DNA from 2 places in the Vibrio sp. Of14-4 genome. Region 2 is predicted to be linked to the other one. Evidence: riboswitches for the same ligand, from Rfam matches in the RefSeq annotation. Region 2 holds a riboswitch; the other holds the start of a gene.
What was found. A riboswitch is a leader RNA that binds a small molecule or an ion and turns the genes downstream of it on or off. The one in region 2 is predicted to bind lysine.
Positions count from the first base shown of each region.

Region 1: another riboswitch for lysine. It lies ahead of lysC (lysine-sensitive aspartokinase 3); the one in region 2 lies ahead of MHN79_RS01215 (Na+/H+ antiporter NhaC family protein).

Region 1 covers NZ_JAKRGI010000025.1:26,262-35,734, reverse strand. Annotated here, with positions in the region: gene MHN79_RS18715 (hypothetical protein) at 1-105, opposite strand, end outside; gene MHN79_RS18710 (hypothetical protein) at 187-627, opposite strand; gene MHN79_RS18705 (hypothetical protein) at 704-985, opposite strand; gene MHN79_RS18700 (hypothetical protein) at 1,616-2,212, opposite strand; gene MHN79_RS18695 (LexA family transcriptional regulator) at 2,690-3,259, shown strand; lysine riboswitch at 3,445-3,622, shown strand; gene lysC (lysine-sensitive aspartokinase 3) at 3,710-5,059, shown strand; gene pmbA (metalloprotease PmbA) at 5,130-6,473, opposite strand; gene yjgA (ribosome biogenesis factor YjgA) at 6,582-7,109, shown strand; gene thiQ (thiamine ABC transporter ATP-binding protein) at 7,186-7,893, opposite strand; gene thiP (thiamine/thiamine pyrophosphate ABC transporter permease ThiP) at 7,880-9,473, opposite strand, start outside.
Region 2 covers NZ_JAKRGI010000001.1:271,715-285,606, forward strand. Annotated here, with positions in the region: gene MHN79_RS01155 (SDR family oxidoreductase) at 1-172, shown strand, start outside; gene MHN79_RS01160 (NAD(P)/FAD-dependent oxidoreductase) at 189-1,469, shown strand; gene MHN79_RS01165 (DUF1365 family protein) at 1,471-2,250, shown strand; gene MHN79_RS01170 (cyclopropane-fatty-acyl-phospholipid synthase family protein) at 2,266-3,513, shown strand; gene MHN79_RS01175 (DUF2878 domain-containing protein) at 3,536-4,057, shown strand; gene MHN79_RS01180 (chalcone isomerase family protein) at 4,011-4,556, shown strand; gene MHN79_RS01185 (DUF3833 domain-containing protein) at 4,556-5,095, shown strand; gene purB (adenylosuccinate lyase) at 5,167-6,537, opposite strand; gene hflD (high frequency lysogenization protein HflD) at 6,683-7,300, opposite strand; gene mnmA (tRNA 2-thiouridine(34) synthase MnmA) at 7,312-8,433, opposite strand; gene MHN79_RS01205 (inosine/guanosine kinase) at 8,697-10,001, shown strand; gene MHN79_RS01210 (H-NS family nucleoid-associated regulatory protein) at 10,089-10,496, opposite strand; lysine riboswitch at 11,105-11,286, shown strand; gene MHN79_RS01215 (Na+/H+ antiporter NhaC family protein) at 11,402-13,003, shown strand; His leader region at 13,170-13,297, shown strand; gene hisG (ATP phosphoribosyltransferase) at 13,342-13,892, shown strand, end outside.

The DNA of each region.
Region 1 (9,473 bases), on a different contig from region 2:
GTCTGGTGCCTCTGAGTATTGCACCTTTACGCTTTGCCCAAGGGTGGTGGTAAGCAGTGCGTTAAGCCGCTCAAGATAATTACCAAGGTCAGAAATGTCGTTCATTTTCAATGCCTCACTTCAACAGATAAAAAAAGCGCCGTTATCGCAGGCGCTTTCGCAGTTAATATTCAAAACCCAGATTGATCAAACCAGCTGAAAATCACAGGTTTTTTCCATGTATTCACTACAAGGCATCGCTCTCCACCACTTGGAAAATAACCTAGCCCTGTCCAAGCGTCTTTTCGGCACTCGTTCGATATTCGCCAGCAACCATGCGGCGACTATGATCAAAGAGAGATGAGGGTTATTGGATAAATGAGCAAAATTAATCGACTTCAAGTCGATACCCAGCGAGTTGAGAATCACTTTACGATGATGGTAAAATCTGTGGTGTTGTTGCATTAATCCAAATTGATAGTGAGAGATTGAACAAACCCCACCAAACTTACTTTTTCTTTGACCTGACTTTGACTCAACTTGAGTAATTTCATACAGAAAGTGTCCTAAATTACGAACTCCAAATGCTTTTCCTACGAGAAAACAGGCTTCTTTAAGATGTGGTGAGGACAAAGCGCCATGCTCCATTGATTCAGCTCCTAGTGATTAGGATCCAATTGATAGGTAGTGAGATCTACCTTGATTTTTGGGCTCCATAAAAAAGTTAAACATCTTTCCGAAAGGCTTGTTGAACAGTAAATCTAATGATGTGAACATGCCCAAGCGCCCCGAAAAGGCCATAAACAACAATTTGGCTGTATGTCATTCCTTGCATCAAACCTAAGTGCCACGCCCCAAATGCCATTGCTAAAGCAATAAACACTTCTGCAAAAAATATCTTAGGTGAGATTTTCTCTGACTTTTTTAACATCACGCCTAATCTCGCAATGATAAAAACGGCAACAAACAGCCAAAAGCCATTGGTCTCTTCATCATTCGTTAACATAAATTACAACTTAAGGGTGTGAGTGGTGATTAAAGCGATACCGATAAAAAAGCCCCTCTGCGGCGAGAGGGGCTTACTTAAGTCGATAAGTCTTGTCTAGTTATGGTGATAACTAAGGAAATCTTCGACGATGACAAAATACTATCATGCAAGGTCAGGATAATGCAACAACAAATTACTCATATTTGAGCTTTTTTTGTTTTTAATTCAAAAATAACTCCAAATAAATACGTAAAAGCCTTAAATAAAAATAGAGAAACCTAATCTTTCCACAGTTAGTTTTGACTATCAGTATTATGAATTCACACTAGATAGCGCAGGCTCGGACATAGATACCACACTGATACTTGATTCTCATTGTAAGGGATAGCAGCCTAACCTAACTTAAACAATAGCTCTTATCTATTAAATAAAAGAGAGAGTTAAGAACTCCATGCAGTTATCTATTTGCAATGCTCACAAAAAAGCCCCTCATATGGATAAGAGGGGCTTGGCCAGTTTAGATTGGTCATCGTGAAAACTTAACAATTCTTCGACGATGACAAAATACTATCATGCAAGGTCAGGGTAATGCAACAAAAAAAGACTCACATATGAGTCTTTTTTCGTTTTATACACACTAGTGCCAAGTTAATGATTCGAAAATTGTCGTTGAAAAGTCCGTAACGATAGCTCATCGAGAGCTTGAAACCGATCAGTGATACTATCGTTATGCTTGGCATAACACTGAAAGTATGTCTGCTTTTTAACACCAATTGCTTCAAATAAATTACGTTGCAAACAGTCAACAAACTCACGCCGTGTCAAACGCTCAAAGACCATATTCCTAATCTTAGCTTTAGTTGGCTTACGGCAATTTTCTATAGGTAGCTCTCCTTCAACTATGCTAACTAACTCTGGAACTAGACTATCAGCCGCACTTTCACCGTACTTATAGATCAACCACTTAGCTAGATGCGAAGGCAATGACTTGAGAACTCTCTGCACCCTTAAGTGCTCAAACACATCATCTGAACAGTTCAGCCGTGCGCTCTTATTGGAACGAGAGGCTTTGATGTGTAGTGGATCTGTTATACGTTCACCCTGCCTTCTTGAACCAGGACGCCGCTCGATATTATACATAGCACCATCAAAGCCAGCACTTGATCTTTGTGGTTGATAAATGGCCAGCGCCTGCGCAATCAAAGCACGAGTTTCCTCTAGTTGCTGTTGGTCATAATTAGTCAAGTTACTCCCCCTTACTGAATATGGAATCTGTCTATTAAGAGCACAAACAAAAACCAAAGAACCAATAGGGGGTCATTATTAGATCCAAAAAATCAATAAATCAACAAAACAACTCAAATTTGAGCCTTTTATTGCATTGTTTTTTGTTTTGAACAGCTAAGATAAAGTAAACTAGATGATAATAACTCTTTATATAGCAATATCTATAGGCAATAGAACAAATAAAACACAGTTATAACCCTTAGCATCACTATGGAAAATCGGATAATAAGCATATCAAAAGCACTATTTTTGTGTCATAAAGTGATTTTATCTGTAAAAAAACTCTAAAAGCATTCTTATTACTCTAAGATGCTTTATAATCGAGCGAAAAAATAACAACAGCACCACTGGGATAAACCAGAGGCATACTGGACTCTTTTTCTAGAGTAAAACAACTGAGTTGGGCGTTTAGATTCAAAAATAGGAGTAAAGCATATGCCAGATGCACATCAGGTTTTTACAGCAATACGCAAATCGAAAAAATTAAAGCAAAAAGATTTTGTCGGTATCGCAAGCCGCGCAACAATAGGAAGGTTTGAGCAGGGAGAGGGTGACTTACCCACCCAAGTGCTGGTGCGTGCGCTCGAAAAAATGGATACTACGCTGGGCGAGTTCGTGACCCGTATGGAAACGGAAGAAATGCATGGTTATCACACCAAAAGCGTGAATATTCTAAGTTGGGCAGACATAGAAAAAGAGCAGCCAGATTCACAAGGTTCGACCTTTTACCCCAATGGCGCTAAACCGGAAAGCTACGCTCTCAGAGTTCGTGATGCTGCAATGATCTCTGCAGACTTTGCCATCAATTACCCTATTGGCTGCTTTATTATCGTAGAGCCAATGAAATCGGCCAGTGATAACACTTTAGTGATAGTTAAAGCAGGTGGCACTTTCCACTTCAGACGTAAATATCGCGGTAAATTTATTCCCGCAAACCGAGAGTTTGAAACTATCGATCAGGGAGAAGTCGTTGGCCGAGTGGTAGGCTGGGTTGGTCATGGTTAATCAACTATTTTCCAAGCGATAAACACAGCCCTAGCACGACTATTTTTAGTTACTTGAATAAGTAGAAAACCTATCGGTTTTCATCGCCACTTTAGAGATTATCCAACTAAAGTTTCCGTTGACAAACTGCTCATAAACACGTTCAATGCAAGAGGTACGGTGGTTATTATCACTGTATTTATGCATTTTGCAGAAGAGGAGCACTACCCAGGTAGGTGTTTTGTGGAGCCACAACTCCAATACATAACACTGAGGGGGAGTAGTGCCGAGGTAGATCAAGAATGTGGTTTTGATCTGTCGGTTGACTTGGGTTGAGTCCCATCAACTGTCACCAGCTCAGTCTGGTGAAGAGCTTCTGAGGTCGCCCTAATAATAAGCTCCTCGACTCGCTCATTCTCTCTTCAAGCAAAGGATTACTATTCATTTTCAGGAAGTTTTGGGAGAAATACTGTGAGCAATTTTAATGTTGCTAAGTTTGGTGGAACCAGTGTGGCTAATTTTGAGGCCATGAGTCGCTGCGCGGCGATTGTCGAGCAAAGACCAAATACAAGGCTGGTTGTGATTAGTGCCTGTTCTGGTGTTACCAATCTATTGGTTGAATTGGCCAATGGCGTATCAGACAATGATCATCGAAGCCAGCTTCTCACTCAACTTGCCACTATCCACGAAAACGTACTTAGTCAGCTAGGCGATGCCACCAAAACCGCCAGTGACATCTATGAAATCCTTGATACCGTCACTAGTTTGGCTGAAGCCGCCTCTATTCAACCGAGTAAAAAGCTAACCGATCATCTCGTTGCTTGCGGTGAGTTAATGTCTACTCATCTTCTCACTAAACTCATGCAAGAACGTGGTATTAATGCTCGTAGATTTGATATTCGCGAGGTGCTACGAACAGACAGCGCCTTTGGTAAAGCCGAACCCGAACTCGACACCATCTACAGCCTTGCTCAGTCAAAATTGGTCCCTTTGTGCCAAGAGCACATCGTTGTTACACAAGGATTTATTGGCTCAGATGAGCAAGGCAATACGACCACATTGGGCCGAGGTGGTAGTGACTACAGCGCTGCACTGATAGCAGAAGCCGTGGAAGCTAAAGGTCTTGAGATCTGGACGGATGTTCCGGGCATTTACACCACTGATCCTCGCATTGCCCCTAAGGCAACGCCTATCTCGGAGATAAGTTTTAGCGAAGCGTCGGAAATGGCCAACTTTGGCGCTAAGATCCTCCACCCTTCGACGTTAGTGCCTGCAATTCGTCATGAAATTCCCGTATTTGTAGGCTCATCCAAGCAGCCAGATCAAGGTGGCACTTGGATTCGCCACCAAGTAGAAGATTCGCCTTTATTTCGAGCACTGGCTCTGCGCTGCAATCAAACAATGGTTACGCTACGCAGCGCACGTATGTTTCATGCTTATGGCTTTTTGGCTAAGGTGTTTGAAATTTTGGCCAAACATAAGATTTCGGTTGATTTAATTACCACATCAGAAATCAGTGTGAGTCTCACTTTGGATCAAACTGATACCGCAGGAGGTGCGCCTCAACTGCCACAAGATGTACGCGAAGAGCTTGAAGAATTATGCAGTGTTGAAGTAGAACATAACTTGTGTCTGGTGGCTTTAATTGGCAACAAGATGAGTGAAAGTAAGGGCTATGCAAAGCACGTTTTTGGCACGCTTGAAGACTTTAATCTCAGAATGATTTGTTACGGAGCCAGTCCACATAACCTTTGCTTTTTGGTCAATGAAGCCGATTCTAAGCTCGCGATTCAAAGACTGCATAGTCAGTTGTTCGAATAAATTCACTTGAAATAAAAAGGGTTGAACATTCAACCCTTTTTTATCACTGGATAATATATCCGATAGACTATCAGTCTCCTGCCACTTTCATACTTTCTAGCAAAATAGAACCGGTCTGAATTTGAGAGCGTGTTTCGATATCGCTGCCAACTGCTGCGATTTTGTCAAACATAGAGCTAAGATTGCCGGCAATTGTCACTTCAGAAACCGGATATTGTATCTGACCATTTTCTACCCAAAAGCCTGCCGCTCCTCGAGAGTAGTCTCCAGTGACTATGTTGACACCTTGCCCCATCACTTCAGTAACCAAAAAGCCTGTACCTAACTCTTTAAGCATTTGCTCAAAGTCTTGTCCCGTTGATTGCACGTACCAGTTATGAATACCACCAGCATGACCTGTTGGTGTCATATCTAATTTGCGCGCCGCGTAGCTGGTCAAAAGATAGGTCGATAGCACACCATCGGAGATAATTTCGCGATCTTGGGTTATCACACCTTCGCTATCAAATGGGCTTGAAGCCAGTCCTCTCAGCACATGAGGTTTTTCTGAAATATTGAACCAGTTAGGTAAAACCTGCTGACCTAAACGATCGAGTAAGAAAGAAGACTTGCGATACAAATTTCCCCCACTGATTGCCATCACGAGATGACCAAGCAAGCCAGTCGCAACGTCGGCAGCAAACATAACCGGATACTGTCCCGTTTTTAGCTTTTGCGCATCAAGACGACGAATTGTCTTTTCTGCCGCTTTTTCGCCAACCGATTCTGGCGTCCACAAGTCGTCTTTGCAGCGCGCAACCGTATAGCTGTAATCACGCTCCATCACACCACTTTTGCCTTCACCAATAACACAGCAGCTGGTGCTGTGACGGCTTGATGCATAACTCGCCAGCACACCATGGCTATTACCATAGACTTTTAGACCATAGTGACTGTCATAGCTGGCGCCATCACTTTGTTTGATTTTGTCGCTGTGTGATAACGCTTGCTGCTCAGCCCGTATCGCAATTTGCGCTGCCTGATCAGGGTCAGGAGTATCAGGGTGAAATAAATCAAGATCGGGTATTTCTTTGACCATCAGCTCTTTTGGCGCAGGGCCTGCGTAAGGGTCTTCGGAAGTATAATTGGCGATATCAAGCGCCGCCAAAACCGTTTGTTGTATCGCCTTTTCACTCAAATCAGATGTCGAAGCGCTGCCCTTTCGCTGCCCTTTAAACACAGTAATACCTAAGGCACCATCACTGTTAAACTCAACATTTTCTACCTCACACATCCGAGTAGAAACACTTAATCCAGTGCTCTTTGTGATCGCGACTTCAGCACCATCGGATTTTTGCGCAGCCATTTCGAGTGCTTTTGCAACCACGGCTTCGAGCTCAACGCTTTGCTGAGCAATTTGCTGTTTTACGTCCATATTTTCTTCATGCTTTAGGTATATTCTTCCTAGGATAACAAGAATTTCGCTTTCTCCCCATGATTCTTGTTAAAATAGAGAAATAGACAGTTAAATTAAGGCAGAAAAATGGCACGTAAGAACCAAAAAGCGCCATGGGAAGAAGAGGAAGAAATCATTTGGGTCAGTAAGACTGAGATGAAACGTGACATGGAAGAGTTGCAGAAGCTAGGCGAAGAATTAGTGAATCTAAAGCCTTCTGTACTTGAAAAATTTCCGCTCAGTGAAGACTTGGCAGACGCCATTAAAGATGCGCAACGTTTTAAAAACGAGGCTCGCAGACGTCAGCTTCAATATATCGGCAAGTTGATGCGCTTTGAAGACCCAGAACCTTTGCAAGCCGCATTAGACAAAGTACGTAACAAGCACTCGCAAGCAACCGCTGCCTTACATAAGTTAGAGCAGCTTCGCGATCGTATGCTAACAGAAGGCGATGACGCGATTGCTGACGTACTGGAACTTTACCCACAAGCCGATCGCCAGAGACTACGCCAGTTAGCGCGTCAAGCGGTAAAAGAAAAGAGTGCGGGTAAGACTGCTAAAGCGTACCGCGAGATATTCCAAGTGCTCAAAGCACTCCACGATGAAGAGTTTTAATACTCCACGAACTTAGCATTAAACTTGATAAATAGTTAGGGCTAGCGTGCTAAATCGCTAGCCCTAGTTGTGTACTTCAACCCTGCCCTGCTTTAACAAACTCACTCAATATTGGGTCTTTATGCTCGGGCGTTAAATCCTCAATATTGCCTGATGCCCAGACTTTTCCTTTATCGACATAGGCAAAATGTGATCCTATGGCTCTAGCATCACTGAGATGATGGGTCACCATCACAAGGGTAATATTGCGTTCGGTTGCAAGTTTATTGACCAATGCGAGCATTTCTTCACGTAACATGGGATCTAATGCTGAAAAAGGCTCATCTAAAAGCCATATAGGATGAGGCTGGACAAAGCATCGGGCTAACGCCACCCTCTGGCGCTGGCCACCAGATAGTTGCTCGGGTAAACGATCCAAATACTCGTCGATACCAACCTGCTTGGCGGCTTGCTCAACCATAAAACGCTGCTCTTGGCTCAGCTTCAAGCCAGGATGTAAGCCTAAACCGATATTCTCTCTTACGCTAAGGTGAGCGAACAAATTATGCTCTTGAAACAAGAATGCAAATGGCCGCTGATAAGGTTCAAGTTTTACAATATCCTCTCCATTAGCAACAATTTCACCACTTTTTGGTTGTATAAAACCCGCTGCGAGAGCCAATAAGGTTGATTTACCAGCACCACTTGGGCCCATAACAGCAACTCGGCTTCCCTGCTGAATATCTAATTCAAACAGGAAGGTATCTTGTTGGTAATGGTAACAAACATCTTTAAACGTGAGCATATTTCACCTTAGAGTTAGCTTTGAACAAGCTTTCTATCAAAGCAAAGCAACCTAGACTCAAAATCAACAGAGTAAGAGAAACCACAGCTGCTGCTGCAATTTGATAGCTTCCTAATAATTGGAACAAATACAGCGGTAAAGTCCGAAACTCTTGGCTGCCAAACAAAGCAATAGCGCTAAGATCGCCGATCGCAAACATAAAACTGATAGCAAATGCATGAGCCAGTGGCCTGCGCAGTGCTCGCCACTCAATCAATCGAAAACGTTGCCAACCTTTGATACCAAGGCTGGCACACAAATATTGATATTGTTGCTCAATATGCAACATAGGTTGGGATAGGGTTTTGATCACATAGGGCAATCCCATCAAAGCGTTAACCATCACCACCACCACAAAACCTAGGCTGAAAACATCCGTAAAACTTCGCAGTAATAAAAACACTCCAGTCGCAATAACCAAACTTGGTGTGACTAGAATAATGGTTCCGATCAGTTCAATTTGATCAGCAAAACGGGCTTTGGTATTCAACCTCAGACGTCGACTGGTCAACAAAATAGCAATGCCAACGAAAAGAGCAAAACCACTTGCCAACAGCGCTATCTTGCACGATGTCCACAAAGCATTCCAAAACGCTGGGTCGCTAAGCACCTTGACCGCTTGGGCATTTAATCCACTCCACACCACCATAAACAGTGGTGGTATCACCAACAAAAGGCTAAAGATAATCCAAAAGCCATCCCATATGCGAGATCTCCACGAAGCGGATAGAGAGAAATGGTCGCTAATTTGCGTCGAAGCTGTCACCGAAATAGGCCTTGCCAAGCGATGCACAGCGAAAGCAATAAGGCTGCACAAAAGCATTTGCCATAACGCCAAAATCGCTCCAGCTTGCAAGTCAAAGTCAAACTTTATCGCCTGATAGATAGCCAATTCAATGGTGGTTGATTTGGGACCTCCCCCCAGTGCCATTACAGTCGCAAAACTGGTAAAACACAGCATAAACACCAGACCAAGTACATGAGGTAGCTGCTGACGCAGCCTAGGCCATTCTATCCATTTAAATTTATGCCAATGTGTCATTCCAAGGTGAGCACAAAGTTTGTGCTGCTCACAAGGAATAGACTCTAGTGCCATAAGTAATAATCGACTGGCGTAGGGCAAATTAAAAAATACATGGGCAAGTAGAATGCCTTTAAGGCCGTAAATAGAAAATGGCGCTGCAAACCCAATCCAATCAAGTAGTTCAACTATTAAGCCTTTATTGCCATAGATAGACACCAAGCCAAATATTCCAACCAACACAGGCAATACTAAAGTGGAGGAAAAGAGCTTGAGTACCCACTGCTTACCAACAAATGAATTTCGATACAAAGCATGAGCAACGGGAATAGCCAGTCCAATACTCAACAAAGTTGATAATGAAGCTTGATAGAAACTGAACTTAGTGACGTGTCGATAATAAGGGTCAGACCATATTTGTGACACGTCTAATGAAGGAGTAAAAGACAATAATGCGCCAATGGCACAAATAACAAAGGCCGCGATGCATATCGCGACCCAGAGTCCTAATTTGGGGATT
Region 2 (13,892 bases):
TATGCCGATGTTAATTTCATCTGAACGAGCATCGAGAGAAATTAGAGAAGGCCTAGCAAAGGGACGCAGCCACATATATTTCCCGAAAAAATTCACATCCATTTTGCGTTTAATCGGCGCGCTTCCATACCGCTGGCAGAATGTACTGACGGCTAAGCTACTTACCCAATGAAAAAAGGAATAATAACATGAATGTAGCGATAATCGGTTCTGGGATCTCAGGCTTAACATGTGGGTATTATTTACATAAAGAGCATAACGTTACTTTGTTTGAAGCCAATGATTATATTGGTGGCCACACAGCCACGGTCGACGTTCAGCTAGACGGAGAGAGCTACGCTGTTGATACTGGGTTTATTGTTTTTAACGATAGGACTTATCCTAATTTCATCGAATTGATGGACGAAATCGGTGTGAGTGGGATCGCGAGTCAAATGAGTTTCAGCGTAAGAAACGATGCAAATGGGCTTGAATACAATGGTCATACGGTATCGACATTGTTTGCCCAAAAGCGTAATTGGCTAAATCCAAAGTTTTATCGCTTTATTTTTGAAATACTCCGATTCAATAAACAGGTTAAAGCTATTGCGAACCAAAATGAATGCCAAGACATAACATTGGATGAGTTCCTTACGTCTCAGGGGTTTAGTCGTTTTTTTTGCGACAACTATATTCTTCCCATGGGCGCTGCAATTTGGTCTTCTACATTGGCTGACATGAGAGCCTTTCCACTGGCTTTCTTCGCACGATTCTTTTTAAATCATGGATTGCTTGATATCACTAATCGTCCTCAATGGTACGTCATAAAAGGTGGATCGCGAGAATATATAGGCCCTTTGACGAAAGGATTTTCAGACAGAATTCGCCTTAACACACCTGTGGATGGTGTGACTCGGGACCAAGCGGGTGTTACGGTTCATTTTGATGGGCGCAGTGAACGTTTTGACCATGTCATTTTTGCCTGTCATAGTGATCAAGCACTTAAGATGCTGAAAGACGCAAGCTCAGCTGAGTATGCCGTGCTATCCAAATTAGAATACCAAGCTAACGACGTGGTGCTGCATACTGACGAAAGCATACTGCCTAAACGAAAAGCCGCTTGGGCATCATGGAACTATCGACTATCTGGCGCTGAAGAAGAAGAAAAACTAGCCCCAACGTTGACTTACAATATGAACATACTGCAACACATAGCAGCGCCTCAAACCTTTTGTGTCTCTCTAAATAGCAACGAGCAAATAGACCAGAGTAAAGTGCTCAGGCGTTTCGTCTATCACCATCCGGTATTTAATAGTCAATCTATGAAAGCGCAAGCACGTAAAGAGGAAATTAATGGCGTTTGTAACACTTGGTTCTGCGGGGCTTATTGGTACAACGGTTTTCATGAAGATGGTGTCAAAAGTGCTCTAGACGTAGTACGAGGGGTCAGGGCTTACAGCTCAGGCCACAGTTCTAAGGGAGCGGCTTAATATGCCGTCTGCGCTCAAAAGTTGTTTGCTTGTTGGTAATGTGAGGCATCGTCGTTTCACCCCGATAGAGCATGAGCTGGACTATACACTCTTCATGCCGTGTCTGGATCTTGATGAGCTTGAAGGACTCAAAAGAAAAATATGGGGCTTTGGTGACAAGTGGTGGCATTGGGCAAGGTTCAAGCGCAGTGACTACTTAGGAGTCGGAGACTTGAAACAGTCGGTACTTAAGAAGGTTGTCGAATTAGGGGGAGAGCGTCTTAATGGGAGTGTGAAGGCTGTGGTTCACCTCAGATATTTTGGCATCTACTTCAGTCCTGTTAATTTTTACTATATTTATGACGAACAGGATTGTTGGCGTTACTTACTTGCTGAGGTAAGTAATACTCCATGGAATGAAAGATATTACTACCTGTTGGATGTATGTAATGAGGATACTTGGGTTCACTCAAAAGCATTTCATGTCTCTCCATTTAATCCAATTGACCAGGAATATCGATGGAAAATTAAGCCCATGAATCCAAACTTATCTATCCATTTGGAGTGCCATCGTCAGGGCAAACAATTTGACGCCACGATGAAAATGAAACAGCGAACTTTAAGTTCTCGAAGTCTACTTAAGCATTTGATAGTTACACCAGTACTCGCCGTCAAAATGCTTGTTGGGATTTATTGGCATGCACTAAAGCTTTGGGTCAAAGGTGCCCCTTTTTACTCTCACCCTAAGTATCGGCAGGGTAAAGAAGCTCAACCAACTCATCATAGAAATGTCGAAAAATAATTTGGAGCTGACACAATGATTAATTCACAAACGCTACCTCTGCCCAAGGCATTAACACCTGTATATAAAGCGGCAAGAAACCTTGCATTTTCTTGTTTGCAAAGGCTACAACATGGCTCCTTAACTGTCATAGAGTCGTTTGAATCACGGTCAGATGAAGACTCTACCACACGATTTGGTGATTTAATTGATGGGGAAACACATGCGGTAATTGAGGTTAAACACCCTGCCTTTTATGCTCGACTTCTCAAAGGAGGAAGCATAGCTGCAGGTGAAGCTTATATGGATGGGTGGTGGGAAAGTAGCGATTTGACATCTCTGATGAAGCTGATGGCACAAAATTTAGCAACATTAGATTCGATTGAAAAGAAAAGCAGTGTGTTCTCAAAACTTGCCTACCAAGTCGGACACTGGCTCAATCGCAATACATTGGTTAACTCTGCTAAGAACATACAAGCTCACTATGACTTGAGTAATGAGCTTTATGACACATTCTTAGATCAGAAAATGCTTTACTCATCAGGTATTTATCGAAAAGAACAGGACACTTTGGAGCAAGCTCAAATCAACAAAATGGAGCGCTTGTGTCAGCAGCTCAACCTGAGTGAAAACGATTCAGTAATTGAAATTGGAACGGGTTGGGGCGCCATGGCTATATACATGGCGGAGCAGTATGGTTGCCATGTGACCACCACGACGATCTCGCAGCAGCAGTACCTGTATGCAAAGCAAGAGATAGAAAAAAGAGGGTTGGGAGGCAAGATCACCTTATTGCAGAAAGATTATCGTTTGCTTGAAGGCGAATTTGACAAGCTAGTATCGATTGAAATGATTGAAGCCGTTGGCAAGCAGTTTTTAAATTCATACCTTGAAAAATGCCAGTCTTTGCTTAAGTCAGGTGGCTTGATGGCTATTCAAGCGATTACCATTGCCGACCAGCGTTACGCCGATTACAGCAACAGCGTCGACTTCATTCAAAAGTACATTTTCCCTGGCGGTTTTTTGCCTTCTATCACGGCATTGACCCAGGCGACCACTAAACACACAGATCTGGTACTTAGAGATTTGTTTGATATTGGCCAGGATTATGCTCGAACATTAAGAGACTGGTATACACGCTTTAATTATTCTGAGAAGCGGGTACGACAGTTGGGGTTCGATGAAAGGTTTATCCGCATGTGGAACTATTACTTTTGCTATTGTGAGGGTGGATTCCGAGCGCGGTCGATCAGTACAGTCCACATGACGTTCCAACGTCCATAGTTCTGAGTATTCGGAGAACAAGATGAAACAGCTACTCATAGCGTCGACATGGTTCCAAGTACTTTGGCTATGCGCTGTTTTTGGTAATTATCAATGGCAGAATCTAACGTTAATTCTGGTGGTTACAACCCTGATTATATCGGCTTTTAAGGGATGGCTACACTGGCGAAACTGGGCCAGTATTTTAGTCGTAGGTTTGATCGTCGACTTTTTAAACATCATGTTAGGTCTGTTTCAATTTGAGCATCAGGGCTTCCCAATTTGGCTTGCTGCTCTTTGGATGTTGTTTACTTGGTATGTGCACTTTTTACACCCATTTGTGAGCCATTACCCTGCGTTGGTCGTATCAACAATAGGAGGGATCGCTGGAGCACTGAGCTACATGGCGGGAGAGAAGTTTGGCGCAGTCGCGTTTGGATTACCTTTCTTTTCTGTTGTGGCCATTTTGCTGGTTGAGTGGTTCCTTATTATCTTGATGATACTAAGGGTATATGGGCATGAAGTACGCAATGATGATGGTAGCTTATCTAACTCTGACAGCTAGTGCTAAAGCCTCAACGGCCTTGGAAAAATCACCACATGAGTGGAGTCAATGGTCTAGTGTGGGGCAGGCGCAGTTGTCGATGTTATTCTTTGACATTTACAAGTCGCAACTTCTTAGTCCCAATGGTCGATATATTGTTGGAGATGACATCACTCCGCACCCTTTGGCACTTTCCATTACGTACCAAAGAGATATATCTCAGAAACAGCTTGTGAAGGCGACCGTTGAACAGTGGGACAAACTTGGGTATGAATCAAGTACAATAAGCCTGTGGGCTCAACGTCTTGAAGCTATCTTCCCAGATATTGAAGAGGGTAACAATTTGACTTATGTCACCGATGGGTATCATGGACGATTTTTCTACACACGACCCAACGACAAAGCAGAGTTGATCGGAAAGATAGAAGAAGAAGCATTTAACGATGCGTTTCTAGCTATTTGGCTTTCCCCTCAAACCGAATATCCTAGTTTGAGACGAGATTTGATCGGGGGTTACTGATGTTTAAGCAGGTGAGACGCTTATTTTATACCCTTTTTATGGCTCTGGGCTTAACTGCTTGTAGCGCGGACATTGACGACTATCGAGAACATGAACCTAACTTCGATCTGTTCGAATATTTCGAGGGAGAATCGACAGCTTGGGGAATGGTGCAAGATTACACTGACCTGCAGACAAGGAGATTTGAAGTAGCCATAGTTGGAACAATAAAGGGTAACACGCTTACTCTTGTGGAAGACTTTGTGTTTGATGATGGTGAAAAGTCACGTCGCGTATGGAGTATAGAGCGTCTAGAACAAGGTCAGTATCAAGGACGAGCAGACGACATCATTGGAATGGCAAAAGGAACACAAGTCGGAAATGCTCTCCGGTGGCAATATGACTTTGCTCTTCAACTAGAGGACTCGACTGTGGTGGTGTCTTTTGACGATTGGTTGTATCGCCAAGATCAAAACCATGTATTCAATTTAACTAAGATAAAGAAGTTTGGCATCGAAGTCGGACAGATTACTTTGTTTTTTCAAAAGACAAGTAGGTGAGTAGCTTTATTGTACAAAAATACAAAAGGACGGCAAACTAGCCGTCCTTTTTTAGTTAGTGAGAAAGCTTTCTATAGCTTATCGGTTAGCTCGATTGCTTGACCTATGTAATTAGCTGGCGTCATTTGTTTTAAACGTTCTTTCTCGTGTTCTGGTAATGCTAGCCCTTCGATGAACTGTTTCATTGCTTCGCCATCAACACGTTTACCGCGAGTGAGTTCCTTTAGTTTTTCATAAGGCTTTTCAATTCCATAGCGGCGCATAACAGTTTGAACTGGTTCTGCAAGCACTTCCCAGTTTTGATCGAGCTCTGCTAGAAGAGCATCACGATTGACTTCTAGTTTGCTGATGCCTTTAAGTGTTGACGTATATGCAATGATTGCATAACCGACACCAACACCTAAATTACGTAGGACTGTTGAGTCCGTTAGATCACGCTGCCAGCGAGAGATTGGAAGTTTCTGCGCTAAGTGTGCAAACACTGCATTAGCAAGACCAAGGTTACCCTCTGAGTTTTCAAAATCAATAGGGTTGACTTTATGAGGCATAGTTGAAGACCCAATCTCACCCGCAATGGTTTTTTGCTTGAAATGACCCAGCGCAATATAACCCCAAATATCTCTATCAAAATCAATCAATATGGTATTGAATCGAGCAATGGCATCGAACAATTCTGCGATGTAATCGTGTGGCTCAATCTGAGTTGTGTATGGATTCCAACTCACGCCCAGAGATTCAGTGATGAAGTCTTCAGAAAACTGATGCCAGTTTAACTCTGGATAAGCGGACAAATGGGCATTGTAGTTGCCTACTGCACCATTAATTTTTGCGAGAATTTCGACACTAGCAATTTGCTTATACTGACGCTCCATGCGGTACGCAACATTGGCCATTTCCTTCCCCATAGTTGATGGAGACGCTGGTTGACCATGAGTTCGAGAGAGCAGTGGAATATCTCGATATTCAACAGCAAGAGCTTTGATGGCATCAATGATGTTGCGTATTTCGGGCAGAATCACAGTCTCACGCGCTTCTTTTAGCATTAGCGCATGAGAGGTATTGTTGATATCTTCAGAGGTACAAGCAAAATGTAGAAATTCATTAACAGCGTGCAATTCAGGGATGTCAGCAACTTTTTCTTTCAGGAAATACTCTACCGCTTTGACATCATGGTTGGTTGTACGCTCAATTTCTTTGATTCTACGTGCATCTTGCTCAGAGAAATTGTCAGCAAGCTCGTTTAAAAACTGATTCGCTTCTGCACTAAAAGCTGGGACTTCTACAATTTCGGCTGTCGCTGCAAGTTTTTGTAACCAACGGATTTCGACGATAGTACGGTATTTAAGTAGACCATATTCACTAAAAATCTCGCGTAAAGCTATAGTCTTGCTTCCGTATCGGCCGTCTACTGGTGAAACAGCAGTCAATGCTGACAGTTCCATGATGTTCTCCTGAATTGAGTGTCTAAATGTCGTGAGCTTTATACCAATAACTTACACGATTGTCACGCACATTGCGCAAACGTTTGCTGTGGTGGTTTTTAGGATATAACAGCCAACTCTGAACTAACTAAGTTGGCCATTATGTTTAAATTCTTGCTAATAGGATTCGAGCTTGTTCGACCATTTTCTTTCGCCCAAAGATGAGGTGTCGCCTCTTGCCTCCTACTTGGCGCCATAAAACAGCACTGCGAATACCCGAAAGTAACAAAGCTCTGACCTTGTGCTGGTTATTTATTTGCTGTAGTACAGATGGTGTTCCTGTTACCTGTATTCTTGGGCCTATTGGACTGATAACGTCGAGATAGATACTTGCGAGGTTACTCAGCATTTGTTCATCTAATAAGTCAAAATGATCAAGCTGCCTATCTATCATTTGGATTCGGTCTCCCAGTTGAGACATCGCATCTTTACGTCCACTTAGCTTCCTTTCAAGTGCCATCAAACTGATGATGTAACGAGTAACTTCACTGCCCGAAGGGGTACTATCTATCCCTTTAACAATGCATTCTAGCCCGATTTTTAAATTTGACTCTCGACCAAAAACACCCACAGTATTGGCTGGGGAGGTGTTTAGAATTGCTTTTAGCGATGCTTCAAATGCGTCAGAGTCACAGTGACCGTTTTTCGCTACTTGTTGAACGAGAGCAACAGCTTGGCAAATCCCGGCAAAAGCGATAGTTTGGTCATAAAGTGCATTAGCCACAGACAGTACTCCTAAATACGTTCTTTAATAATGCCACCACCTAAGCACGCTTCTCCTTGGTAAAATACAGCGGATTGGCCTGGTGTAACAGCGACTTGAGGATCATCAAATATGACTTTAATGGTGTTGTCATCAACCGGAATAATGGTGCAGGGTATATCAGCTTGGCGATAACGTGTTTTCACGGAACATTGGAAAGGTTCTGTGATTGTTTTGCGATTGACCCAATGCAGTTGTGAGGCAATTAAGCCTTGAGACTTTAGTAAAGGGTGATCGGCACCCTGCACGGCAATCAGTACATTTCTCTTGAGGTCTTTATCTGCGACATACCAAGGGTCTTCATTACCGCCGCCACCTTTTTGCCCACCTATATGTAGGCCTTTTCTTTGACCTAGAGTGTGATACATAAGCCCTTGATGCTCACCGATCACCTTGCCCTCTGGAGTTTCAATTTTTCCCGGTTGTGCTGGAAGATAACGTGAAAGAAAGTCAGTAAACTTACGCTCACCAATAAAGCAAATACCGGTCGAATCTTTTTTCTTAGCGGTAATGAGATCTTGCTCTTCTGCTATTCTTCGCACTTCTGGCTTTTCTAATTCACCAACAGGAAAAAGGCTACGAGCAACTTGCTCATTGCTGAGTGTATATAGGAAATAGCTCTGATCTTTATTAGAGTCTAAACCACGAAGCATTTTTACTTCGTCTACATTGTCTGAAAACGTCCGGCGCACGTAATGGCCCATTGCAATGTAGTCTGCATCAAGCACCTCGTCGGCAAATTCTAAAAACGCTTTGAATTTTATTTCCTTGTTGCAGAGGATGTCAGGATTTGGAGTACGTCCAGCTTTATATTCTGATAAAAAGTACTCAAAGACATTGTCCCAATATTCCGCAGCAAAGTTAATTTTATGTAGGTAGATACCCAACTTGTCACAAACCGCTTGCGCATCTGCTAAGTCTTCGGCTGCTGTACAGTATTCCTCGTTATCATCTTCCTCCCAGTTTTTCATGAACAAGCCTTCTACTTGATAGCCTTGTTGTTTGAGAAGAAAAGCGGAAACGGATGAGTCGACACCGCCAGACATGCCCACGATGACTTTCTTTTTACTGTTGTCAGTATAGTTCTGAGACATTTCAAAACACCACACAAATTAACTGGAGGCAAATCTTAACAGAAAGCGTTAGCGGGTGACAGTTTCTCGGTTGAAAACACCGTTCATTTCTTAGTTGATAGTTCATGGGGAGCGTTAACTTTCGCCAAAGCAAGCCAGTAGAATTCGGTGATTTATTATTTTATTAATAATGCAAACGTTTGCTACAATTGAAAGGTTGCTGCATCTGATCGCGCAAGGTAGAATCCAAACCCTTTTTCATCCCTTACTCAGAAAAATTTGCTATGAAGTTCCCAGGTCAACGAAAATCTAAACATTATTTTCCTGTCCATACACGTGATCCTCTGGTTAGCCAGTCTCAACAAAGTAAGAAGGTATCGAGTACACACATTATTGGTATTGATCAAACTTTGGTAGATATTGAAGCCAAAGTGGACTCGGAACTTATTGATAGATATAAGTTGAGTAAAGGGCACTCATTAGTTATTGATGATGATACAGCGGAAGCTCTCTATAACGAGTTGAAAGAAAACAATTTAATTACGAATGAGTACGCTGGTGGTACCATAGGTAATACTCTTCATAATTATTCAGTCCTTGCCGATGATCGCTCAACACTTTTGGGAGTGATGAGTCAGGATATTAAAATTGGTAGTTATGGTTATCGCTATTTGTGTAATACCTCTAGCCGTATGGACCTTAACTATTTACAGGGTGTTGATGGTGCAATAGGAAGGTGCTTTGCATTAATTTCAGATGATGGTGAGAGGACCTTCGCAATTAGTGAAGGCCAGATGAATCAGCTTCATGCAAATAATATCCCTGAGTCTATATTCAAAAATGCATCGGCATTAGTGCTGACATCTTACTTAGTTCGTTGCAAAGAAGGCGATCCTATGCCGAATGCAACAATGAAAGCTATTGAGTATGCGAAAAAGTATAACGTTCCGGTTGTACTAACCTTGGGGACAAAATATGTTATCCAGAATGATCCTATATTTTGGCAAGCGTTTTTACGAGACCATGTAAGTGTAGTGGCCATGAATGAAGATGAAGCTGAAGCATTGACCGGAGAGTCTGATCCGCTTGTTGCTTCCGATAAAGCTTTGGAATGGGTCGATTTAGTATTGTGTACTGCGGGACCGGTCGGATTATTTATGGCTGGTTACACAGAAGATGCAGCTAAACGTCAAACCTCTCTTCCTTTGCTCCCTGGAAGTATTGCTGAATTCAATCGTTATGAATTTAGTCGACCAGCTGAAAAGGCAGCATGTGAAAATCCAATTAAGGTTTATTCTCATATATCACCTTATATGGGTGGGCCTGAGAAAATTAAGAATACAAATGGTGCAGGAGATGCTGCACTTTCTGCTTTATTACATGATATGGCAGCAAATAAACACCATAGAGAAAATGTGCCTAATTCTAGTAAGCATGCTCATACTTTTTTGACTTATTCGTCATTTTCACAGGTTTGCAAATATTCTAATCGCGCTAGTTATGAAGTGCTAGTACAACATTCTCCGCGTTTATCGAGAGGATTACCCGAGCGAGAAGACAGTTTAGAAGAAGCGTACTGGGAACGCTAACATATTGATGGCAATAAAAAAGCCTCATACAAATGAGGCTTTTTTATATTATAAAATCACATATTTAAAGTTTATTTATATATGTAATTAGATTAGGAAATCATCCAGAGATTTGCCAGCATCTAATTTTTCCTGAATTGCAGAAGGCGTACGACCTTGGCCAGTCCAAGTTTTCTTCTCACCGTTACTGTCTACATACTTGTATTTAGCAGGACGCGGTGCGCGCTTAGATTTCTGCTTACCTGCAGACTCTCCAGCTAATGCAGATATAACCATGTTTTTATCTAGCCCTAACTGTTTAATTTGTTCAGCAATATCCGCTAGCTTAGCTTCTTGTGCAGCTTTTTCCGCTAACTCGGCTTCCTCTGCTTCTTTGCGCTCTGAGACAACAGTTGATAGTTTGTCTAGGGCTTCTTCTAGCTGTTCCAGTGTTAGCTCACGAGCAAATGCACGTAGGCTACGAATGTTTAATAAAGTTTTTGTTAGTTCCGACATATAGTTTCTCACTTAATTAAGGAGTCGATGGAATAAATATTAAACCCGTATTATCTGCAATACAATATTTTATAGTTAAATTCTTATAAAAAGTTATTATTTAATGCCTTAACATTAGAATAATGAGACCTTTCTTATTAACTGATTAAAATTTGTTACATAAAATATCGAAGCTTTTGTGATTATGACAATACTTATTGCCAATAAGTTTCATAATAGAGTGATATTTATTTATACAAACATGTTATTTAGTGCTACCCAGTTTGATGATCGTTATCACTGCACTAAGAATTTTTCAGTAAATTACTTTTTTACACTCTATTATTCATATCTTTGCCTGAAAAAATATGAAATAGAGACTAATTGCATAATTAACAAAGATGTTTTTCTAATCACATGAATCAGCTCGTTATTATAGCAGCTATTAATAATATGTATGAACTATTAAAAACTTACTAACAACCTGATATTGGGTACACTTGTTATTTTGCTGACTCTATTGAAATCAAGGCCTAGATAAGTACAATAGCGAGCACCTGAAGCGATGCGTTGTGATGGTTTTGTTAAATTGTCGTGGTTTTTTGCTAATTTTAGCTTCAAATCCCAATCATCGCGGTAGAGGAGCAGGGCAAATAAGTAGGGCTTGTTGGGGTGATGCCAATGAACAAGCGTGAAAGGTTGTTTTGCCGAAGTGGGTTTCCATATCAAAGGAGCTTGCTGGGGTTGCACCCGAAAGGGGTAACACTGCCATAGTCTATTACTTTTAACACTATGGAGCGCTACTGTAGGGCTAAAGATAGGTCAACTAATATCTTTTGCTTCGTCCGCCACTTATTGTTCTGGAATTAATCCTTCAATCAGTCTGCAGTAGATCTCTAACCATTAATTACTGGTTTTTGAAGATCATGAATTTAATTGATTTTGCATCATCGCCGATATCGCTGTTGCCACCACTAGTGGCTCTGAGCTTGGCAATTATTACTCGACGCGTCCTTTTATCTTTGGGTGTGGGTATTATCTTAGGAGCAGCGCTTCTAAATGACTATTCACTTGGCAATACAGTAGGATACGTTGGCTCAACAGTTTCTAGCGTATTCGTTGAGGATGGCGGTATAAATACTTGGAATATGAGTATTTTAGCCTTCCTAGTCTTGCTGGGTATGATGACAGCACTGCTGACTTTATCTGGCGGTACTCTAGCTTTTGCTGAATGGGCTCAATCCAGAGTCAAAAGTAAACGCGGTTCAAAACTACTAGCTGCGTTCTTAGGCGTATTTATTTTTGTTGATGACTACTTTAATAGCCTCGCAGTTGGAGCTATATCTCGTCCTGTCACAGATAGATTTTACGTTTCTCGAGCAAAACTTGCTTATATTCTTGACTCTACCGCTGCTCCGATGTGTGTGATTATGCCTGCATCAAGCTGGGGCGCTTACATCATCACGATTATAGGTGGTATCTTGGTCTCACACGGGATTACCGAATATTCCGCCTTAGGCGCATATGTTCGTTTGATTCCAATGAATTTTTATGCGGTATTTGCTTTGTTGATGGTATTCGCCGTTGCTTGGTTTGGACTTGATGTCGGAAAAATGCGCAAACATGAGATAGCGGCATCTCAAGGTCGTGGTTTCGGGCAACAAGAAGCAGAAGACACTCAACAAGCTCACGATATAAATGAAGAACTCGATATCACTCAAAGTGAGAAGGGCAAAGTCTCTGATCTAGTTCTGCCTATTGTTTTTCTTATCGCTGCGACCGTTGCATCTATGCTCTACACAGGAGGACAGTCTTTAAGTGCTGATAGTAAGCCTTTTACTTTACTTGGTGCATTTGAAAATACTGATGTTGGAACATCACTGGTTTATGGTGGTCTTGTCGGACTCGCTTTGGCATTAATCACGGTTATAAAGCAAGGTATAGCCGTAGGTGAGATTTCTCGTACGCTTTGGATCGGTGCTAAGTCTATGTTTGGTGCGATCCTAATCCTAATATTCGCTTGGACAATCGGCTCTATTATCGGTGATATGAATACCGGTAAATATTTGTCGACTCTTGCACAAGGTAATATTGGTGTCCATTGGCTTCCTGTTATTCTTTTCCTTCTCGCAGGTCTTATGGCGTTTTCAACCGGAACATCATGGGGCACTTTTGGTATCATGTTACCTATTGCTGGTGATATGGCCGCTGCGACAGAAATTGGTTTAATGCTACCTATGCTAAGTGCTGTGCTTGCTGGTTCAGTTTTTGGTGATCACTGCTCTCCGATATCTGATACCACGATATTGTCATCAACAGGTGCGCGTTGTGATCACATCGATCATGTGTCTACACAGTTGCCCTATGCGCTTTCAGTCGCTGCTGTATCATGCGTTGGTTTCATTTCGCTTGGAATGACAGCATCGATTGGCATTTCATTTTTGGCATCTTTTGTGACTTTTATTGCTGTGTGTGTTTTGCTGTCTTCTTTGTCTAAAACTAAGATGGCGAGTTGCCCAGACGCATAATTGAACTTAAAGTTTTTAAGGGAGCAAATGCTCCCTTTTTATTTGTATAAGACAAATTCAAAAAATCTTTAATTTTTAGTTGAAAAATAAATCATCCTTGGGTAGGGTGGTTGTTAAGCAAGCCAACTGAACAATATATAAGTATGCGCAATTATACAATGAACATTCATCACCATCATCACCCAGACTAGTCTTTCGGGAGATGTGCGCATACCCGGGAGGCAAGAAGCTCCCGGAGGAATAAATCGCTAACACAAGATTTCAACCCTCGGGAGATAACTCCCGAGGGTTTTTTGGTTTTTACGATTTAAGATTTGATTTATACAGGGAAACGAGTAATGACAACACAACGTTTGAGAATAGCGATTCAGAAAAAAGGTCGTTTGAGCAGAGAATGCCAAGAGCTACTTAAAAAGTGCGGTGTTAAGTTCAATATCATGGGAGAGCGTCTGGTTGTCCACTCTTTGAACATGCCAATCGACCTTTTGCTTGTTCGTGATGATGACATCCCCGGCTTAATTATGGATGGTGTCGTAGACCTTGGCTTTATTGGTGAGAATGAACTAGAGGAGGTTCGTTTAGATCGACGAGCACTTGGCGAACCATGTGAATTTATCCCACTTCGCCGACTAGATTTTGGTGGTTGCCGCCTCTCTATCGCAATCGATAAAGATGAAGAATACAGCGGCCCTCAAGATCTGGCAGGTAAGCGTATTGCGACCACCTACCCGCAACTTCTTAAGGCCTATATGGATAAGCAAGGTGTTCCGTTTTCCACCTGCATGTTAACCGGATCGGTCGAGGTTGCACCGCGAGCAGGTTTAGCCGATGCGATTGCTGATCTTGTCTCAACAGGCGCAACGTTAGAAGCTAATGGACTAAAGGAAGC